4 regions of the Kitasatospora sp. NPDC002522 genome follow, and region 2 is predicted to be linked to each of the others. Evidence: riboswitches for the same ligand, from Rfam matches in the RefSeq annotation. Region 2 holds a riboswitch; each other region holds the start of a gene.
What was found. A riboswitch is a leader RNA that binds a small molecule or an ion and turns the genes downstream of it on or off. The one in region 2 is predicted to bind cobalamin.
Positions count from the first base shown of each region.

Region 1 (4,989 bases), on a different contig from region 2:
CGAATCGTGGCAAAGGACTGGCGGTAGATGGACGCGCCGTCCTTCTCGTACTCGATCACTTGGCCCTCCGCGCCTCGGCGTTCCGCGCCTCGGCGAGCGCCGCGGCGAGTTCTGTGTCGTCTTCTGCGTCGTCGGCTCCCGGCCCCGGCACGTCCCGTGCGGTGCCGTCCACCGTCACCCGGTATCCGCCGCCGCCGGTCGCCAGGACGTCGACCCACCGCCCGGCGGGGTGTCCGCAGCGGCGTTCGCAGCCGGACCAGTGCACGGGCAGCCCGCCGGCCGTCGCGGTGCGGGCGGCGTCCGCCCGGACGTCGGCCAGGGACTTTCCGCACCCGGGCAGCCCGGTGCAGGCGCTCAGCCCTTCCCAGGGCCCGCCGGGCTCGGTCCGGAACCCGGCCGCGGCGAAGCGCTCCAGCCATCCGGCGCCCGCCCCGGGCACCACGACGCCGCGCCACGGGGTCACCCGCACCGCTGCGCCGCCGGGGCCGCCGGACGCCGGCGCCTCGGCCAACAGGCGCCACTGCGCGCTGTCCGCCCGGCCGAACCGCAGCCCGACCGACACGGCGTCACCGACGACGCCCAGCGCGGGCGGCCGCCCGGCGAACTCGGGCAGTTCGACCGCGCCGTCGGGAAGTTCGTCCTGCACCTCGCGGACGTGCCAGGCCCGGCCGCGGGCCAGCGCGAGGAACTTCCGCGCGGCGTCCAGCGCGGCGGCGACCGGCGCGTCGACGGGGGTGCCGCGGCGGGCCCGGCCGAGGCGCAGCAGGGCGCGGCCGCCGCCCGTTGCGATCAAGGTCACATCGGCGTTCAGGGCGGCGACGTCCCCGCGCCCGTCGTCGACGGCGAACAGGAACTTGCCGGACAGCCCCGCCGCCCATCGCGCGGCGCACAGCGCGGCGTCCAACTCCCTTACCCAGGTGTGGACTTCGTCGCCGTGTCCGAGTCCGTCGAGACCGGCCAGCGGGGAGGCGACGACGTTGCGCACCCGCTCGTGGGTGTCGGACGGCAGCAGCCCGGCGGTGCGCAGCCGGGCGGCCAGTTCCGCCCCGCAGTCGTCGCGCAGCCCCCGCAGCTGGACGTTGCCGCGCGAGGTGACCTCGACCTCGCCGTCGCCGAGCGCGTCCGCCGCGTCGGCGATCGCGTGGACCTGACGGGCCGTCAACAGCCCGCCGGGCAGCCGGAGTCGGGCCAGGTGGCCGTCCTCGGCCCGGTGCAGGCGCAGCGCGCCGGGGCAGGCGTCGGCGCGGTCCCGGTCGGTCCCGACGACGGGCGCGGCACCGCTCCCGCCGGAGGGTGCCGGTACGGCGTCGGGTGTGGGTGGCATGGCCGCGAGCATACCCATCGGCGGGCGGCCCGCTACCGTCCCGTACGTCACACTCCCCCGCGGTGACGGTCCGACAATGCGCAGCTCAGCGCCGTGACACGAGGGGCCCACGGGCCGCCCGGGACGCGTGGGGCGGAGATCCACGGGGCGTTCGAGGTCACACTCCCCCCGGCGGGCGATCACCCCGTACGATGCTGGCGGGCGGTCCGCGGACCGTCCGCTGCCAGCGACGGCACAGCGGAGGAAGTCCGGTGCGAATCCGGTGCGGTCCCGCCACTGTGACCGCGGCTCACCGAGCCGCGGGAGCCAGGAACTCCGGCCGTCCTCCACTGCCCGGGGCGAGGACCCCGAGGAAGGTCCGATCGATGCGCCGCCGCATGCCCGCAGCCGGGCCGGGTCCCGTGCCGCCTCCGGCACCCGTGCCCCGGTGCCCGGACGCGCCCGTTCCCGCGCCCACCAGTTCGTCGGCGTCCCGCCGTTCACGCGGGGGCGGGACCGTCTCCGCGCCCGGGTGCGTCCACCCGTCCCTGCCCGACACGCCCGGGAGGGCTTCCGCATGATCCTGCTCCTGTCCACGTCCGACACCGACCTGCTGAGCGCCCGTGCGGCGAACGCGATGAGCGGTCCGGTGCCGTTCCGCCTGGGCAACCCGGCGCGCCTGTCGCCCGCCGAGCTGCCGGAGCTGCTGGAGGGCGCCGACCTGGTGGTGGTGCGCCTGCTGGGTGGCCGCCGCGCCTGGCAGGAGGGGCTGGACGCGCTGCTCGCGGGGCCCCGCCCGGTGGTGGTGCTGACGGGTGAACAGGCCCCGGACGCCCAGCTGATGGAGCTGTCGACGGTGCCCGCGGGCATCGCCGCGGAGGCGCACGCCTACCTGGCGCACGGCGGCCCGGCGAACCTGGCGGAGCTCGGCGCGTTCCTGTCCGACACGGTGCTGCTGACCGGCCACGGCTTCGCGCCGCCGGCCTCGGCCCCGGCCTGGGGTCCGCTGGAGCGCACCCCGGCCACCGACGCGGGCCCGACCGTCGCGGTGCTGTACTACCGCGCCCACCACATGAGCGGGAACACCGCGTTCGTGGAGACGCTCTGCCAGGCGATCGAGGAGCAGGGCGCGCAGGCCCGCGCCTACTTCTGCGCCTCGCTGCGCGGCGCGGAGCCGGAGCTGCTGGCCGCCCTCGGCGAGGCCGACGCGATCGTCACCACGGTGCTCGCGGCGGGCGGCACCCGGCCGGCCGACGCGCAGGCCGGCGGCGACGAGGAGGCCTGGGACGCCGGCGCGCTCGCGGCGCTGGACCGGCCGATCCTGCAGGCGCTGTGCCTGACCTGGTCGCGGGCGCAGTGGGAGGGCAGCGACGACGGCCTGTCCCCGCTGGACACCGCGACCCAGATCGCGGTGCCGGAGTTCGACGGCCGGCTGATCACCGTCCCGTTCTCCTTCAAGGAGGTCGACCAGGACGGCCTGACGGTCTACGCGGCGGACGCCGAGCGGGCGTCGCGGGTCGCGGGCATCGCGGTGCGCCACGCCCGGCTGCGGCACGTCCCGGCGGCCGAGCGCCGCCTGGCGCTGGTGCTGTCGGCCTACCCGACCAAGCACGCGCGGGTCGGCAACGCGGTCGGCCTGGACACCCCGGCCTCCGCGATCCGGCTGCTGGAGCGGCTGCAGGCGGAGGGCATGGACCTCGGCGACAGCCTCCCGGGCCTGCACACCGAGACCGACGGCGGCCACGAGGGCGACGCGCTGATCCACGCGCTGATCGAGGCGGGCGGCTACGACCAGGCCTGGCTGACGGAGGATCAGCTGTCCCGCAACCCGGTGCGCATCCCGGCCGCCGACTACCGCCGCTGGTACGCGACGCTGCCTGCGGCGCTGCGCGAGCAGGTCGAGGAGCACTGGGGCCCGGCGCCGGGCGACCTGTACGTCGATCGCTCGCACAACCCCGAGGGCGACATCGTGCTGGCCGCGCTGCGCTCCGGCAACCTGCTGGTGCTGATCCAGCCGCCGCGCGGCTTCGGCGAGAACCCGGTGGCGATCTACCACGACCCGGACCTGCCGCCGAGCCACCACTACCTGGCGGCGTACCGCTGGATCGCGGCGGCGCAGGAGGACGGCGGGTTCGGCGCGCACGCGGTGGTGCACCTGGGCAAGCACGGCAACCTCGAGTGGCTGCCGGGCAAGACCGCGGCGCTGTCCGCGGAGTGCGGCCCGGACGCCGTCCTCGGCGACCTCCCGCTGGTCTACCCGTTCCTGGTGAACGACCCGGGCGAGGGCACCCAGGCCAAGCGCCGCGCGCACGCCACGCTGGTCGACCACCTGGTGCCGCCGATGGCCCGCGCCGACTCCTACGGCGACATCGCGCGCCTGGAGCAACTCCTCGACGAGCACTCGAACATCGCGGCGATGGACCCGGCGAAGCTGCCGGCCGTCCGCGCGCAGATCTGGACGCTGATCCAGGCCGCCCGGCTCGACCACGACCTGGGCCTGGACGAGCGGCCGGAGGACGACGGCTTCGACGACTTCCTGCTGCACGTCGACGGTTGGCTGTGCGAGGTGAAGGACGCGCAGATCCGCGACGGCCTGCACGTGCTCGGCCAGGCCCCGGCGGGCACCGACCGGGTCAACATCGTGCTGGCGATCCTGCGGGCCCGCCAGATCTGGGGCGGCGTCAGCGCGCTGCCGGGCCTGCGCGAGGCGCTCGGCCTGGACGAGGCGGCACTGACCCTGGGCGCGACCGACGCGGCGGAGGCGCAGGCCCGGGCCCTGGTCGAGGCGATGGAGGCCGAGGACTGGAACCCGGCCGCGGTGGAGAAGGTCGCCGCGGGCCTGCCGCCCGCGGTGGCCGAGGTACTGGCCTTCGCCGCCGCCCAGGTGGTGCCCCGACTGTCGTCCACCACCGACGAGTTGGACGCGGTGCTGCACGCCCTGCAGGGCGGCTTCGTGCCGGCCGGCCCGTCCGGCTCGCCGCTGCGCGGCCTGGTGAACGTGCTGCCGACCGGCCGCAACTTCTACTCGGTGGACCCGAAGGCGGTGCCCAGCCGGCTCGCCTGGGAGACCGGGCAGGCGCTGGCCGCCTCCCTGGTCGAGCGCTACCAGGCCGACAACGACGGGCAGTTCCCGCCGTCGGTGGGCCTGTCGCTGTGGGGCACCTCGGCGATGCGCACCGCGGGCGACGACATCGCGGAGGCGTTCGCGCTGCTCGGCGTGCGCCCGGTCTGGGACGACGCCTCCCGCCGCGTCACCGGCCTGGAGGCCGTCCCGCTGGAGGAGTTGGGCCGCCCGCGGATCGACGTGACGCTGCGCATCTCCGGCTTCTTCCGGGACGCCTTCCCGCACGTGGTGGCGCTGCTGGACGACGCGGTGCGGCTGGCGGCCCGTCAGGAGGAGCCCGCGGAGCGGAACTTCGTCCGCGCCCACGTGCAGGCCGACCTCGCCGAGCACGGCGACGAACGCCGCGCCACCGTCCGGGTGTTCGGCTCCCGCCCGGGCACCTACGGCGCGGGCCTGCTGCAGCTGATCGACAGCCGGGACTGGCGCACCGACGCCGACCTCGCCGAGGTGTACACGGTGTGGGGCGGCTACGCGTACGGCCGCGACCTGAACGGGCGTCCGGCCCGGGAGGAGATGGAGACCGCCTACCGCCGGATCACGGTGGCGGCGAAGAACACCGACA
Region 1 covers NZ_JBSFXE010000014.1:149,135-154,123, forward strand. The annotation lists gene ACWD4U_RS14990 (precorrin-8X methylmutase) at 1-59, opposite strand, end outside; gene ACWD4U_RS14995 (cobalamin biosynthesis protein CobG) at 56-1,324, opposite strand; cobalamin riboswitch at 1,510-1,662, shown strand; gene cobN (cobaltochelatase subunit CobN) at 1,881-4,989, shown strand, end outside.
Region 1: another riboswitch for cobalamin. It lies ahead of cobN (cobaltochelatase subunit CobN); the one in region 2 lies ahead of ACWD4U_RS04685 (ribonucleoside-diphosphate reductase subunit alpha).

Region 2 (4,989 bases):
TGGCAGGCCTCGCAGGACTCGGGGTTCTCCAGGGAGCAGGCGATGGCGTCCTGCTCCTCCTGGCTGAGGGTCGGGGCGGCCACCGGCACGGGGGCGGCGGCGCGGGCGGCTCCGGAGGCGGCCTGGGCGATCCGGGTCGCGGGGCGGGAGCGCAGGTAGTAGGTGGTCTTGAGACCGACCTTCCAGGCGTAGGAGTACATCGAGGAGAGCTTGCCGATGGTCGGCGCCGCCATGAACAGGTTCAGCGACTGGCTCTGGTCGATGTACGGCTGGCGGGCGGCGGCCAGGTCGATCAGCGCGCGCTGGGGCAGCTCCCACGCCGTGCGGTAGAGCGAACGGACCTCCTGCGGCAGCCAGTTGAACTCCTGGATGGAGCCGTTGGCGTCGCGCAGCGCGTCCCGGGTCTGCTGGTCCCAGACGCCGAGGTCCTTCAGCTCGCGCACCAGGTACGGGTTGACCTGGAGGAACTCGCCGGACAGCGTCTCGCGCTTGAACAGGTTGGAGACCTGCGGCTCGATGCACTCGTAGACGCCGGCGATCGAGGCGATGGTCGCGGTCGGCGCGATGGCGAGCAGCAGCGAGTTGCGCAGGCCGACGGCGGCGATCCGGGCGCGCAGCGCGTCCCAGCGCTCGGTCCACTGCGGGGCGGCCGCACCGAAGTGGTCGATGTGCAGCTGGCCGCGGGCGGCGCGGGTCTCCTCGTACGCCTCGTGCCGGCCGAACTGCTCGGCCAGGTCGGCGGAGCGCTCGTAGGCGGTGAGCATGATGCGCTCGGCGATCAGGGTGGAGAGGGTCTTCGCCTCGGCGGAGTCGAAGTCGATCCGCAGCTTGAAGAAGACGTCCTGCAGGCCCATCACGCCCAGGCCCACCGGGCGCCAGCGGGAGTTGGACGCCCCGGCCTCGGTGGTCGGGTAGAAGTTGATGTCGATCACGCGGTCGAGGAAGGTCACCGCGGTGCGGACGGTGGCGTCCAGGCGCTCCCAGTCCATCGCGCTCGTGAGGTCGTCGACCGAGGCGCCCGGGGCGACGTGCGCGCCCAGGTTGACCGAGCCGAGGTTGCAGACCGCGGTCTCGGAGTCGTCGGTGACCTCCAGGATCTCGGTGCACAGGTTCGAGGAGTGCACCACGCGGCCCGGCAGCGCGGTCTGGTTGGCGGCCCGGTTGGAGGCGTCCTTGAAGGTCATCCAGCCGTTGCCGGTCTGCGCCAGGGTGCGCATCATCCGGGCGTACAGGGTCTGCGCGGGGATGGTGCGCACGGCCTTGCCGGCCAGCTCGGCCTTGCGGTACGCCTCGTCGAAGTCGGCGCCCCACAGGTCGACCAGCTCGGGCACGTCGGCGGGGGAGAACAGCGACCAGTCCTGGTTGGCGTTCACCCGGCGCATGAACTCGTCCGGGATCCAGTGCGCCAGGTTCAGGTTGTGGGTGCGCCGCGCCTCCTCGCCGGTGTTGTCGCGCAGCTCCAGGAACTCCTCGATGTCGGCGTGCCAGGTCTCCAGGTAGACGCAGGCCGCGCCCTTGCGCCGGCCGCCCTGGTTGACCGCCGCCACGGAGGAGTCCAGGGTGCGCAGGAACGGCACGATGCCGTTGGACTGCCCGTTGGTGCCGCGGATCAGCGAGCCGCGGGAGCGGATCCGGGAGTAGGACAGGCCGATGCCGCCGGCGTGCTTGGACAGCCGGGCGATCTGCGCGTAGCGGTTGTAGATCGAGTCCAGGTTGTCCAGCGGCGAGTCCAGCAGGTAGCAGGAGGACATCTGCGGGTGCCGGGTGCCGGAGTTGAACAGCGTCGGGGAGGACGTCAGGTACTCCAGCCGGCTCATCAGCCGGTACAGCTCGGCCACCTCGTGCACCGAGCGCTCGTCGGTGCCGACCGCGAGGCCCGCCGCCACGCGGAGCAGGAAGTGCTGCGGGGTCTCGACCACCTTGCGGGTGATCGGGTGGCGCAGCAGGTAGCGGGACTGGACGGTGCGCAGGCCGAAGTACTCGAAGCGGTCGTCGCCCTGAGGGTCGATCAGCGCGTCGAAGAGCGCGGCGTGCTCGGCGACGTAGGCGGCGGTGGCGTCGCCGATCAGGCCCTCGGCGTGGCCGACGGCGACCGAGTCGGAGAACGCGGTGACGCCCTGGGTGCGGGCCTCGTCACGGATCTCCAGGGCGAGCAGGCGGGCGGCCAGCTTCGAGTACTGGGGGTCCTCGGCGATCATCGACGCGGCGGCCTCCACGGCCAGCCCGCGCAGCTCGGCGAAGTCCGAGCCGGCATGGCGGCCGCGCAGTGCGGCGGCGGCGACGTGGCCGGGGTCCACCTGGGGGAGATCGGTGCTGCGGTCGGTGAGCAGCCGAAGCAGCGCCGCACCGGGATCGGTGAAGGTGTCGGCGGAACCCTGGGACGGCAGGGTGACTGAGGCGGCGACGGTCAAGGCGCACTCTCTCCTGTGGCGGCGGTCGGACGTGGCACGGTTGTCCGGATCCGCGCGTGCGGCAGGGGAGGACGGCACGCCGAAAACGCGTAACGGCGCGCGAAAGACCCACCCCCGGCCCGCCCGCGAGACCGGACGGCAAAGCAGTGCTGCATGGCGTCTGCGGGGATGCCGTGTCGCACACCGTCGGCAGGTCCTCGGACTGCGCGGGCGTCGCTGCAGCCCGCTCACCGTTGCGGGGCAGTCCCGGACTCGCACCGGGTTCCCCTGCGTTGACAGCGAGAGTGAGCATACATGTAGTGGCGGCTGGAGCTGGAAGCACCAGATGTAGTAGCGCGTGTCGTGTCGGCCCGTCCGCGCGTAGACAACAGGACGGATGCGAAGCGCCCGTCAGAACCGGATCGTGTAGACCATCAGCTGAAGGCCGGGCATCGGCTGCCAGTCCCGGGCGGGGGTGCGGACGAAGCCCAGCGCCTCGTAGATCCGGTGCGCGGCGGTCATCGCGGGCCGGGTGGAGAACGCCATTCCGGCCAGGCCCAGCTCCCGGCTGCGCTCCATCGCGGCGGCCACCAGGGCCCGGCCGACGCCGCGGCCGCGGGCCGCCGCGCCGACCGCCAGCATCCGGATCTCGCCCTCGTGCGGCTCGGCGATGTCCGCCCACTCGGTGCCGCCGGCGGCGAAGGTCACACAGCCGAGGACCTGCCCCGACGCGTCGACCGCGACCAGGAGTTCGGCCTCCCGGTCGCGGCGCGCGGCGTCCCTCAGCAGGTGGACGTACGGGGAATCGGAGCGGGTGTGGCCGTCGCCGACGAAGGCCTCGACGCTGACCGCGCCGGCGCCTTCGAGGTCCTCGGCGAGGGCGCGGCGGATGATCGGGGGCTGCATTCGGACAGTGTGCCGGAGCGGATCCGGCGCGGGTCGGCGAGGTCCGGGTCGACGGGATAGCCGGTGGGGCGGTGGCGGTTGTCCCGGCCGTGCCTGGTGGTCCGGTCCAGGTCGCGGCCGACCAGGACGCCGAGGAGTCCGAAACTGCCGAGGAGGCCCAGCAGGGCGAGCGCGGTGGTCATGGGTCCACTCTCCGCTCCGGGCGCACCGCGTACGAGTGGCAGGAAAGCCTGCTTGCCTCGAAATCCTGCCACTGCCATCCTGGACCCATGCTGAGCAACGTCGCGGTGATCGTGCTGGAGGAGGTCCACCCCTTCGAACTGGGCGTGGCCTGCGAGGTGTTCGGCCTGGACCGGAGCGAGGAGGGCCTGCCGGTCTACGACTTCGCGCTGGTCGGCGACCGCCCCGGCCCGATGCGCACGCACGCCGGGTTCAGCATCGACGTGCCGCACGGCCCCGAGCGGATCGCCGAGGCCGACCTGGTGATCGCCACCGCCACCGGCATCCGCGACCACTACCCCGAGGAGCTGTGCGAGGCGCTGCGCGCCGCGCTGGCCCGCGGCGCGCACCTGCTGTCGATCTGCTCCGGCAGCTTCCTGCTCGGCGCGGCCGGCCTGCTCGACGGCCGGCGCTCCACCACCCACTGGCGGTATGCGGACCTGATGGCCGAGCGCTTCCCGCTGACCACCGTCGAACCGGACGTGCTGTACGTCGACGACGACCCCGTGATCACCTCGGCGGGCACCGCGGCCGGCATCGACGCCTGCCTGCACCTGGTGCGCAAGGTGCAGGGCGCCGAGGTGGCCCGCGGCATCGCCCGCCGGATGGTGGTCGCCCCGCACCGGGACGGCGGGCAGGCCCAGTTCATCAACCGCCCGCTGCCGGAGGGCGAGGGCGACTCCCTCGGCGGGGTGCTGGAGTGGATGCGCCGCCACCTGGAGGAGGAGACCAGCGTCGAGCGGCTCGCCCAGCTCGCCCACATGTCGCCGCGCACCTTCGCCCGCCGCTTCCAGCAGGAGACCGGCACCACCCCGCACCGCTGGCTGATCGGGCAGCGGGTGCTGTTCGCCCAGCGGCTGCTGGAGTCCACCGACGAGAGCGTGGACGCCGTCGCCGCGCGCTGCGGCTTCGGCAACGCCGCCACCCTGCGCCACCACTTCGGCCGCCGGCTCGGCACCACCCCGCAGGCCTACCGGCGGGCCTTCGGCCACCCCCGGCCGGCCGTGAGCCCGGCGGCCTGAGCCCCGCCCCGACGGCCCGCACGCCGTCCCGGGGCCCTCCCGCGGCCCTGACGGCGCGTCAGGACAGGTGGCCGGTCTGGTTCCAGGACTGCGGGCGCAGCCGCCCGTCGCGGGCCCGCCAGACGCTGGTCGAGCAGTTGGCGACCGGGTCGAGGGCCAGCAGCTGCTCCTCGCCGAGCCGGTCCAGCACGTGGCGCATCATCAGCACCGTGCAGTCGTGCGCCACCACCAGCACCGGCCGACCGGCCTCCTCCTCGGCCAGGTCGCGCAGCAGCGAGCGCACCCGCAGCGCCACGTCCAGCCAGGACTCGCCGCCCGGCGGGCGGTAGTACAGCTCGCCCATCCGGCGGCGGCGCTCGGCCTCCGCGGGGTGGTCACGCTCGATCGCGGCCTTGGTGAGCATCTCCAGCACCCCGAGTTCGCGGTCGCGCAGCCGCTCGTCGTAGCGCACC
Region 2 covers NZ_JBSFXE010000004.1:115,325-120,313, forward strand. The annotation lists gene ACWD4U_RS04685 (ribonucleoside-diphosphate reductase subunit alpha) at 1-2,411, opposite strand, end outside; cobalamin riboswitch at 2,583-2,709, opposite strand; gene ACWD4U_RS04690 (GNAT family N-acetyltransferase) at 2,802-3,296, opposite strand; gene ACWD4U_RS04695 (helix-turn-helix domain-containing protein) at 3,566-4,537, shown strand; gene ACWD4U_RS04700 (histidine phosphatase family protein) at 4,596-4,989, opposite strand, start outside.

Region 3 (4,989 bases), on a different contig from region 2:
GCCGGAACGGGCGGACAGCGCGTCCAGGGTGTGGCCGCGTTCGGTGCGCAGCCGCTTCAGGTTGCGGGCGAGGGCCTGGGTGACGAGGTCGGGATCCGGCACGCGTGAGTCCAATATTCTGGTTGGAGTAGTCCAGTCTCCTGAACTACGCTTCGGGCGGAACGACAGATCCACCGAACTGTACTGCGGAGTCCACCATGCTGCCCTGGAGCTGCGCTTCATGAGCGCCGCGCTCGCCCTGCTCGCCAGCCTGCTCTGGGGAGTCGCCGACTACGGCGGCGGCGCGATCACCCGGCGGCTGCCCGCGCTGACGGTGGTGGTGCTCTCGCAGGCCGCGGCCGCCGCCGTGCTGCTGGTGGCGGTGGTGGCCACCGGCGGCTTCGCGGACGCGGGGCCCGGGCTCTGGTACGCGGTGGCGGCCGGCCTGATCGGGCCGGTCGCGCTGCTGGCCTTCTACCGGGCGCTGGCGCTCGGCCCGATGGGCGTGGTGTCGCCGCTGGCCACGGTCGGGGTGGCGGTGCCGATCGGGGTGGGGCTGGCGGTCGGCGAGCGGCCGGGCCTGACCCAGGTGCTGGGCATCCTGGTCGCGGTCGCCGGGGTGGCGCTGGCCGGCGGTCCGCAGCGCGGCGGGGCCGCGGTCAGCCGTCAGGTGCTGGTGCTGACCCTCGGCGCGGCGCTCACCTTCGGCGCGGTGCTGGCGCTGATCGCGCACGCCAGCAGCGGCGGCGGGCTGCTGCTCGCCCTGCTGGTGCAGCGGGTGACCAACGCCGTGGTGGGCGCCGGGATGCTCGCCGCGGCGGCCCGCCGGCAGCCGCTCGAACTGCGCACCGCCGGGCGGTCGCTGCCCGCGCTGACCGCGGTCGGGGTGGCCGACGTGGCCGCGAACGGGCTGTACGCCGCCGCCTCACACCTGGGCTCGGTGGCGGTCGCGGCCGTGCTGGCCTCGCTCTACCCGGTGGTGACGGCGCTGATGGCGCGCGGGCTGCTGAAGGAGCGGCTGCTGCGGGTGCAGGTGGTCGGCGCGGGGCTGGCGGTGGCCGGCTCGCTGATCCTGGCGGCGGGCTGACACCGCGTCAGCCGCTGCCCGGCCAGGCACCCCGCCCGGTCAACTCCCCGCCCGGTCAGCCCGCGTTCGCGAAGGCGCGGGTGCGCTTGGCGACCTGCCAGTAGCCGATCGCGGCCGCCCAGACCACCACGAACAGGCCGACGATCACGAAGCCCACGTTGTCCAGGCTCAGCCCGGCGATCCACCCGGTGACCGGGTCGGTGAGCGACAGCTTGTCGTGCAGCACGGCGACCAGCTCGATGGTGCCGATCAGGAAGGCCACCGCGATCGACAGGCCCGTGATGGTCAGGTTGTAGTACACCTTGCGGACCGGGTTGGAGAACGCCCACTGGTAGGCGAAGTTCATGAACGTGCCGTCCAGGGTGTCGAACAGGCTCATCCCGGCGGCGAACAGCAGCGGCAGGCAGACCACCGCGTACCAGGGCAGCCCGGCCGCCGCGCCCGAGCCGGCCATCACCATCAGGGTGACCTCGGTGGCGGTGTCGAAGCCCAGGCCCAGCACCATGCCGACCGGGAACATCTGGCCCGGACGGGAGATCGAGCGGGTGGCGCGGTTCAGCACCCGGGCCAGCAGGCCGCGCGACGTCAGGTGCCTCTCCAGCTCGGCCTCGTCGAACTGGCCGGCCCGCATCGCCCGGAACACCCGCAGGATGCCCAGCAGGGCGACCAGGTTGAGCGCGGCGATCAGGTACAGGAAGGCGCCCGAAGCGGTGGTGCCGATGGTGCCCAGCACCTGATGGGTCGTCGACTCGTCGTCCATCAGCGTGCCCGCCAGCGCCGCTCCCCCGGCGACCAGGCCGGCCATGAGCACCACCATCGAGGAGTGGCCGAGGGCGAACCAGAAGCCCACCGAGACCGGGCGGCGGCCGTCCGCCATCAGCTTGCGGGTGGTGTTGTCGATCACCGCGATGTGGTCGGCGTCGAAGGCGTGCCGCATGCCCAGGGTGTACGCGGTGACGCCCAGGCCCACGCCGAACACCTGGGTGCCGACCTGGTACCGGTGCGGCGCCACCAGGAAGAACAGGGTGCCGAAGGCCACCACGTGCAGCGCCAGGATCACGGCCATCAGCCCCGCCGTGCGCAGGGTGTCCTCGCGCCGCCAGCGGAAGCTCGGCAACGCGGCGCCCGGACTGTTCTCGGGCAGGGTCAGTTCGGACGCGGTCATCCGCGGATCACGCTCCAGCACCTCGTGGATCACTTCGTGAGATGCCGTGGCCGGTCTCCTGGCTGACGGGGTGTTGCGCGCCGGCGCCCGGCCTTCCCGGCCGCGACGGGGCCAGTGGCACGAGGTGGGAGCCGACGACTCCCCGATCACAGTGGCGAGGGCCGCTCCGGACTCCTGTGGCGAGGCACAGTGCACCGGCTTCCCGAACACCACGGCCCGACCACCGTAGGACCGACGCGCCCGCAGCGGCAAGGCCGCACGGGCGTGCGGGTCCGCAGGTGGCGAAGATCACGCCCGGGCGGGTCCGGTGACGGCGCGTCACCGGGCCGGGGTGACGGAGCGTCAGGCCATCCAGAAGAAGACGCAGGTCATCCGCTTCTCGTCGAGCGTCGCGCCGTGGTACTCGCTCGCCGTGTGCATCAGGTTGGCGGTGTAGAGCAGCAGCCGGTTGTAGCGGTGCGGGACGGCCAGGTCCTCGGTGAAGGAGTCCGGCGGGACGAAGCGGGTGCCGAGGGCGTCCACCAGGTTGTTGTGCGGGGCGACCACGGTGTTCCCGCCGAGCCGGCCGCCGGGCAGGCTCTGCCGGTAGAAGCTGGTGCCGCACCGCTTCGGGACGCCCGGGTTGAGGTACAGCACCGCGGCGTAGCGGCAGAGCGAGCGGGAGTCGGTGTGCGGCCGCGGCTCGCACTCCCCCGCGCCCACCACCTGCACGCAGTTGTGGTTGAAGGTGCCGCCCTCGGCCTCGCCCAGCGCCCAGATCCGCGGCACCCCGATGGTCTCCCGGACCAGCTTCTCGACGTGTGCCAGCTCCTCGGGCTCCAGCCCGGGCATCGCCCGCAGCCCCGGCCAGGCCTCGGGCTTGTGCGGGTAGCCCTCCTCCCAGTCGGTGCGCGCCAGGTGCCGGGCGCGCACCGCGTCCGGATCGGGCAGCACGTCGTCCAGTACCCAGTAGTCGCGGCCCTTGGTGGGCTTGCGGTAGGGCAGGACGGGCAGCGCCGGGGTCGGGCGCGGGGCCTGGAAGGGTTGAGCAGGCATGGCCCCGACAATAGGAGCGCCGCCCCGCGCCCTCACCCAAGAAGCGGTCAACCTTGCGTCAAGGCTTGGCGATCCGACGGCACGTCAGGGTCGCTGGCAGCTCGGGCACCAGAACAGGTTGCGGGCGGCCAGTTCCTCCGTGCGCACCGGGGTGCCGCAGACCAGGCAGGGCTGGTCGGTGCGGCGGTAGACGTACACCTCGCCGCCGTGGTCGTCCACCCGCGGCGGGCGGCCCATCGCCTCCGGGGTGTGCTCCGGGCGGACGGTGTCGATCCGGCCCGCGGCGGCACCCGCGTGCATCAGCTCCACCAGGTCCGACCAGATCGCCTCCCACTCCGCCCGGCTGAGCGAGCGGCCCGGACGGTGCGGGCTGATGCCGAGCCGGAACAGCACCTCGGCGCGGTAGACGTTGCCGACGCCCGCCAGCACCTTCTGGTCCATCAGCAGCGCGGCCACCGTCGTGCCGCTGCGCGAGATCCGCCGCCAGGCGTCGTCGCCGGCCTGGTCCGGGCGCAGCGGGTCGGGGCCCAGGCGGCGGTGCAGCGCCAGCTTCTCGGCCGGGGTGAGCAGCTCGCAGGTGTTGGGGGCGCGCAGGTCGGCGTAGTGCTCCTCGCCCTGGATCCGCAGCCGGACCTGCCCCACCGGGACGGGGGCCGGCCCGCCGCCGAAGGTGAACCCGCCGTACAGGCCCAGGTGCACGTGCAGCCAGGACTCCCCGAAGCCCAGGAACAGGTGCTTCCCGTGCGCCTCCGCCTCGTCCAGCACTCGGCCGTCCAGTAGTGCGGCGCCCTCCGCGAAGCGGCCCTGCGGGCTGGACACCGCGACCGGTCGGCCGGCGAACAGCGCGGCGTTCTGCCTGGCCAGGCGATGGATGACGTGCCCCTCCGGCACCGGCGTCAACTCCTTGGATCGGGGTGGCTGAAGGACTCCATCATCCCAGCCGGGTCGGACAGGCCGGCCGGGGCGACTGGCTCCGGGCTCCTGGACCCGCGCTCCGGGTGGCGGGCCGGTCAGAGGTCGGCGGCGGCGGCGTGGAGGGTGGCGAGGGCGCGGCGGGCGAGGGCGGAGAAGTCCGTGTCGTCGGTGGCGGTCCACTCGGCGAGGGCGGTGCGCAGCGCGAGGGAGGCGAGTTCGGCGGCCAGAGCGGCGGTCGGGGCGGGGACGTCGCGGGCGCGCAGGGCGTCGGTCAACGCGGCGACGAGGCCGGCCCGCTTGAGGAGTTCACGCTCCGTCAGCTCCGGGTGGGCGGCGATCACCTGCTGGCGGTCGCGGACGGCCTGCCGCCGCTCCGGGCGGAAGCCGTACGTCGCAGCGGCGTCCAGCGCGGCGGCGACCGCCTCCAGCGGGCCGGTCCCGGCCGGGGCGGCGGCGACCGCCTCGGCCAACAGCCGGCCCAGCACGTCACCGCCGAACAGCACCTCGCGCTTGTCGGTGAAGTGCCGGAAGAAGGTGCTCTTGCCCAGGCCCGCGCGCTCGGCGATCTCGGCGACGGTGGTGCGCTCGTAACCCTGCTGGACGAACAGGTCCAGCGCGGCGCGCTCCAGCCGCTCGCCTGCGTTCGGTTCCCACCTGGCCATGATCGGAAGTCTACGCGATGGGACTTGGTCCCATCACTGGGCTAGAGTAGCGATGGGACCAAGTCCCATCACCTCGCGTTCCCCTCACTCACGTTCCGGAGGCTCCGGCCATGCATGTCTTCGTCACCGGTGCGAGCGGCCACCTC
Region 3 covers NZ_JBSFXE010000057.1:10,781-15,769, reverse strand. The annotation lists gene ACWD4U_RS31685 (helix-turn-helix domain-containing protein) at 1-102, opposite strand, end outside; gene ACWD4U_RS31680 (DMT family transporter) at 221-1,066, shown strand; gene ACWD4U_RS31675 (Nickel transporter NicT) at 1,122-2,231, opposite strand; cobalamin riboswitch at 2,263-2,460, opposite strand; gene ACWD4U_RS31670 (DUF6445 family protein) at 2,574-3,266, opposite strand; gene ACWD4U_RS31665 (Fpg/Nei family DNA glycosylase) at 3,351-4,157, opposite strand; gene ACWD4U_RS31660 (helix-turn-helix domain-containing protein) at 4,277-4,843, opposite strand; gene ACWD4U_RS31655 (SDR family oxidoreductase) at 4,954-4,989, shown strand, end outside.
Region 3: another riboswitch for cobalamin. It lies ahead of ACWD4U_RS31675 (Nickel transporter NicT); the one in region 2 lies ahead of ACWD4U_RS04685 (ribonucleoside-diphosphate reductase subunit alpha).

Region 4 (4,989 bases), on a different contig from region 2:
CCACCCCGACCGGACGGGCCAACACCTTCTCCCGCCCGAACACCACCCGGGTCGGCAGCAGCCCCAGCCCGTCCACCGCGCCCGCGCCCGACTCGACGGTGTCCACGATCCGACGGCCCAGCATCTGGTAGCCGCCGCACACCCCGAGCACCGGCCGGCCCTCCGCGGCGCGCGCCGCCAGCGGCTCGGCCAGCCCCTGCGCGCGCAGCCACGCCAGGTCCGCCACGGTCGCTCGGGTCCCCGGCAGCACCACCAGGTCGGCGTCCGCCAGCTCCTCCGGCCGGGTCGCCCAGCGGACCAGCACCCCCGGCTCCTGGGCCAGCGCGTCCACGTCCGTGAAGTTCGACAGCCGGGGCAGCCGCACCACCGCGACCCGCAGCACCTCCGCCCCGGCCGGCCCGGCCACCGGCGGGCGCTGCGCCACCGACGCCAGGTCCAGCGAGTCCTCGGCGTCCAGCCACAGCCCCGACAGCATCGGGAACGTCCCCAGCACCGGACGGCCCGTCAACTGCCGCAGCATCTCCAGCCCCGGCGCGAGCAGCCGGGCGTCGCCGCGGAACTTGTTGACGATCCAGCCCGAGATCAGCGCCTGGTCCTCCGCGGACAGCAGCGCCAGGGTGCCGAACATCGACGCGAACACCCCGCCGCGGTCGATGTCGCCGACCACCACGACCGGCAGCCGCGCCGCCGACGCCAGGCCCATGTTGGCGATGTCCCGGTCCCGCAGGTTGATCTCCGCCGGGGAGCCCGCGCCCTCGCAGACCACCACGTCGAACCGCGACCGCAGGTCCGCCAGGCACTCCAACGACCGCTCCAGCAGCACCGGTTTGCGCTCCCGGTAGTCCAGCGCCCCGACCTCCGCGACGGCCCGCCCGAGCAGCACCACCTGGCTGCGCCCGTCCGCCCCCGGCTTCAGCAGCACCGGGTTCATCGCCGCCTCCGGCTCCACCCCCGCCGCCTGCGCCTGCATCGCCTGCGCCCGGCCGATCTCCGCCCCGTCGGCCGTCACGAACGAGTTCAACGACATGTTCTGCGCCTTGAACGGCGCCACCCGCACCCCCTGCCGGGACAGCCACCGGCAGATCCCCGCGGTGACCACGCTCTTCCCGGCATCGGACGTCGTACCGGCGACCAGCAACGCGCCGTTCACGGGCGGGCTCCTTCGGAGGGGAGAGAGGAAGAGGAGAACGCACCCCGGGGGCGCGACAGCGCCACGGCCCGCGCGGCGACGGTGACCCCCAGCGCCAGGGCCCCCACCCGCCGCGACAGCCGGCAGGCCCGTTCGATGTCCGCGACGCCGACCGGGGGGAGCTCCGCGCCCAGGACCGGCCGGTGCTCGACCCGCTCGCCGTACTGCAGCGTCCCGCCGAGGCGGACGCCGAGCGCGCCCGCGAACGCCGACTCGGCCTGCCCGGCGTTCGGGCTCGGGTGGGCGGAGCCGTCCCGCCGCCAGACCCGCCAGGTCCGGCCCGGGGCGCCCGAGGCGGCGACCGTCAGCAGCGCGGTGAGCCGGGCACCCGGCCAGCCCGCGACGTCGTCCAGCCGCGCCGCGGCCCAGCCGAAACGGCGGTACCGCGCGGACCTGTGGCCCACCATCGCGTCCAGCGTGTTGACCGCACGGAACGCCAACAACCCCGGGGCGCCCGCCAGTCCGCCCCACACCAGGGCGTTCACCACGGCGTCCGCGGTGTTCTCGGCGACCGACTCCACCACCGCCCGGGCCACCTGCTGCTCGTCCAGGCCGGAGGGGTCGCGTCCGCACAGGTGGGGGAGACGCTCCCGAGCCGCCGTCAGATCCCCGGCCGCCAACGACCGTCCGACGGTCCGCGCCTCCCGGGTCAGCGACGTCCCGCCCAGCACGGTGAAGGTGGCGGCGGCCGTCAGCGCGGCCGCGGCCGGCCGCGAACGCCGCACCGCGCGCTCGGCGAGCACCGTGCCCGCGGCGACCGCGCCCACGGCGAGCGCGGTGTGCACCGCCCCGGCCCCGCGGTGGTCACGCCACAGGCGCTTCTCCAACCGGGCGGCGGCGCTGCCGAACAGGGCGACCGGATGCCCGCGCCGAGGGTCGCCCAGCCGGGCGTCCGCGAGGTACCCCGCGACCGCGCCCACCAGGTACGGGGCAGCCCGCATGGCGTCGTGTCCTCACTCAGGGTCCGCGCCCTGGATCGACGGAACGAAAGGCCAGAGTCTCCTGACTCCCGGACGCCCCATCGGGCTCCCCGGTCACAGTGGCGGGACCGCGCCGGACTCGCACCGGCTTCCTCTGCTTACCTCCGTTTGGCCCGAAGATCCCACCACGCCCGCTTCCCGCCAGTCAACCGAGGTGACGGAGGGTTTGGTCACACACGGTCGCCGTCCGAGCGCTCCCGGCCGAGCGGCTGTCGCTCCGTCACTACGTCCGATCCGGCGTCCGGTTCGTCCACCCCCCTCTCGTTCGATCGACCAGTCGTCGGCCGGGACCGCCCGCCCCGCTTCGTGTCTTCGGCGGGTGGGGCCCGCCGCCGTCCGCCCGTACGTTCAGGGGGCATGCGACGCAGACAGCTGCCGGCCCCGCCCGTGCCGTTCTCCCCCGCCGCGGCCCGGGCCCACCGGACCGGCCTCGGCCTGACACCCGATCAGGTCGCCGAAGGCCTCGCCGCCCACGGCATCCGCCTGCTGCCCGCCCACGTCCTCGGCTGGGAGAGCGGCCACATCGTCCCCACCGAAGAGGAGCTCATCGCCCTCGCCCGCACCCTCTGGTGCCCGCCCGTCCAGCTCATGGGCGGAGCCCCGCGCACCCTGCGCGACTTCCGGCTGGCCCGCGAGCTCAGCCAGGAACAGGCCGCCCGCCGCCTCGGCCTCGCGCCCGCCACCTACCAGAAGGCCGAAGCCACCGGGAAGTGGACCGGCGACGAGGAACAGACCCACACCCTCGCCGTCGTCCTCGGCGTCGACCTCCGCACCCTGGTCCACCTCACCGGCCGCGACGCCGAACTCGACTCCCGCCTCCGCCAGGTCGTCCAGGGCCGCTGGCAGGCCCAACTCCGCCCCATCGCCCGCATCGTCCCGGTCGCCCCCGAAGCCCTCGAACACACCCTCGCCACCCTCCAGTCCGAACACCACACCCCCACCCACTGGGGCGCCACCCCGCCCCCGCCCCGCCCCCCGGTCACCCCGCGCTTCTGGCAACTCCTGGCCGAGGAACTGGCGGCCTAGCGGACGGGTGCCAAGGGTCGGTCGAACGGCCGATCCTCAGTCTTCGCTCAGATCATCACCGTCTCGCCCCGTCGTCTGTCAGCATGGCCGCGCCCGACCGGCAGAACGCACCCAGGGGGTTCCATGGCAAGGATCGAAGACACCGGGCCACCGCTGCTGCAACCGTGCCCGAGCTGCGGACTCACCGACGAGGTGGCCGGCGTTCCGGCCGTCTACCACGCCGGGCGGGACAGCGTCAGGATCACGACTCCGGCTCGTTTCGACGATCCCGAGGAGACCGTCACCCGCAGTGTCACCACGTCCCTGTCGGGTGCTCTGGAACCGGCACCGGGGCTCTTGTCCATGCCGTCACCGCTCGGTTGTCTCGCGGGGATGTTGGGACTGGTGTCCATCGGGACCTTCATCGCAGGCGCCGCCGCCGGCCACTGGTTCAGTGACCGCACCACGGCGACGCACCCGCAGAACTACCCGTTCGACCGCACTCCGGTCGCGGACTCGCCACGGCCCGACTTCGCCTTCCTGGGCTGGATCTCCGCACTGGCGCTGGTGGCGGCGATCGCGCTGTTCGTCCGCGCGGCCAAGCATCGGTCGGCCCGAAAACGGCTCCTGGCGGGTCGGGCGGCTGCCGAGCGGCTCTGGTCCCGAGGCTGGTACTGCGCCCGCTGCGGCACCGTCCACTTCCGCACCGAGTCGGGCGAAGAGGCCACAGCGCTGACCCTGCAGGAATTCCGGGCGCTGGTCTGGGAGGCCGGCGGCTACGGCCACCTCGTCGAGGGCGGTCCCCGCCAACCGATGCCGAGGGCTCGTCGGCGCGCATGACCCGGAGCGCGGCCGCTCCCGGTGCACCGTCCCGCTGTCACCGGCGGTCGGCTCCCCGGCCGACCACCCGCTCGCGCGTCCCGGGTCGCCGGGGGCGGCGTCTGCGGGTGGACTGGTGCTCGTAGCCATGGACCGTCAGCCGGGGAGTGCCGTCGATGCGTTGGGGAACCGCCGCCGTTGTCGCAGCCGCCGCAGCAGGGACCGGGGCGGCGTTCCTGCTGCTCGGGAGGAAGGTGTCGAACCGGGTGGTGCGGCCCGGGGAGGTGGAGCCGTTCGCCGCGACGCGGGTGGTGGTGCAGGACCTGGGTCCCGGCCGGGTCGGGCTGACCCGGACCGAGGAGACCCTGCTGACCGGGCACTACGCGCTGGAGTGGCCGGACGGCGGGCACGCGGTGGTCGGCGGTGTCCTGGACCGCGGCGAGCAGCGGGTCCTGCGGCGGCTGGAGCGGGCCGACGGCGGCACCCTGGCCGTCGGCACCGAGGTCCGGGTCACCCCGCGGGTGCTGATCGGGGACCCGCGCACCGCCGCCGGCCTGGACTTCACCGACACCGCGGTCGACGGCGAGCTCGGCCCGCTCCCGGCCTGGCACACCACCGGGATCCGCGGCACCTGGGTGGTGCTGATCCACGGCCCCGGCGCCGACCGCACCCAGGCGCTGCCGGTGCTGCCGCTGCTGCACGCGCTGCGCCTGCCCACCCTGACCGTCACCTACCGCGGCGACGAGGGCGCGCCCGCCTCCCCGGACGGCCTGGGGCACTTCGGCGAGACCGAGTGGCGAGACGTCGAGGCGGCGATCGTCCACGCCCTGGACCACGGCGCGGGCCGGGTGGTGCTGTACGGCTGGTCGGTCGGGGCGAGCATCGCGCTGCAGACCGCGGCCCGCTCGACCTGGCGGGAGCGGATCGCCGGCCTGGTGCTGGACTCGGCGGTGCTGGACCTGACCGAGACGATGCGCCGGGAGAGCGCCCGCGGCG
Region 4 covers NZ_JBSFXE010000015.1:67,748-72,736, forward strand. The annotation lists gene ACWD4U_RS15400 (cobyric acid synthase) at 1-1,150, opposite strand, end outside; gene ACWD4U_RS15405 (cobalamin biosynthesis protein) at 1,147-2,130, opposite strand; cobalamin riboswitch at 2,164-2,309, opposite strand; gene ACWD4U_RS15410 (helix-turn-helix domain-containing protein) at 2,527-3,195, shown strand; gene ACWD4U_RS15415 (hypothetical protein) at 3,319-4,014, shown strand; gene ACWD4U_RS15420 (alpha/beta hydrolase) at 4,170-4,989, shown strand, end outside.
Region 4: another riboswitch for cobalamin. It lies ahead of ACWD4U_RS15405 (cobalamin biosynthesis protein); the one in region 2 lies ahead of ACWD4U_RS04685 (ribonucleoside-diphosphate reductase subunit alpha).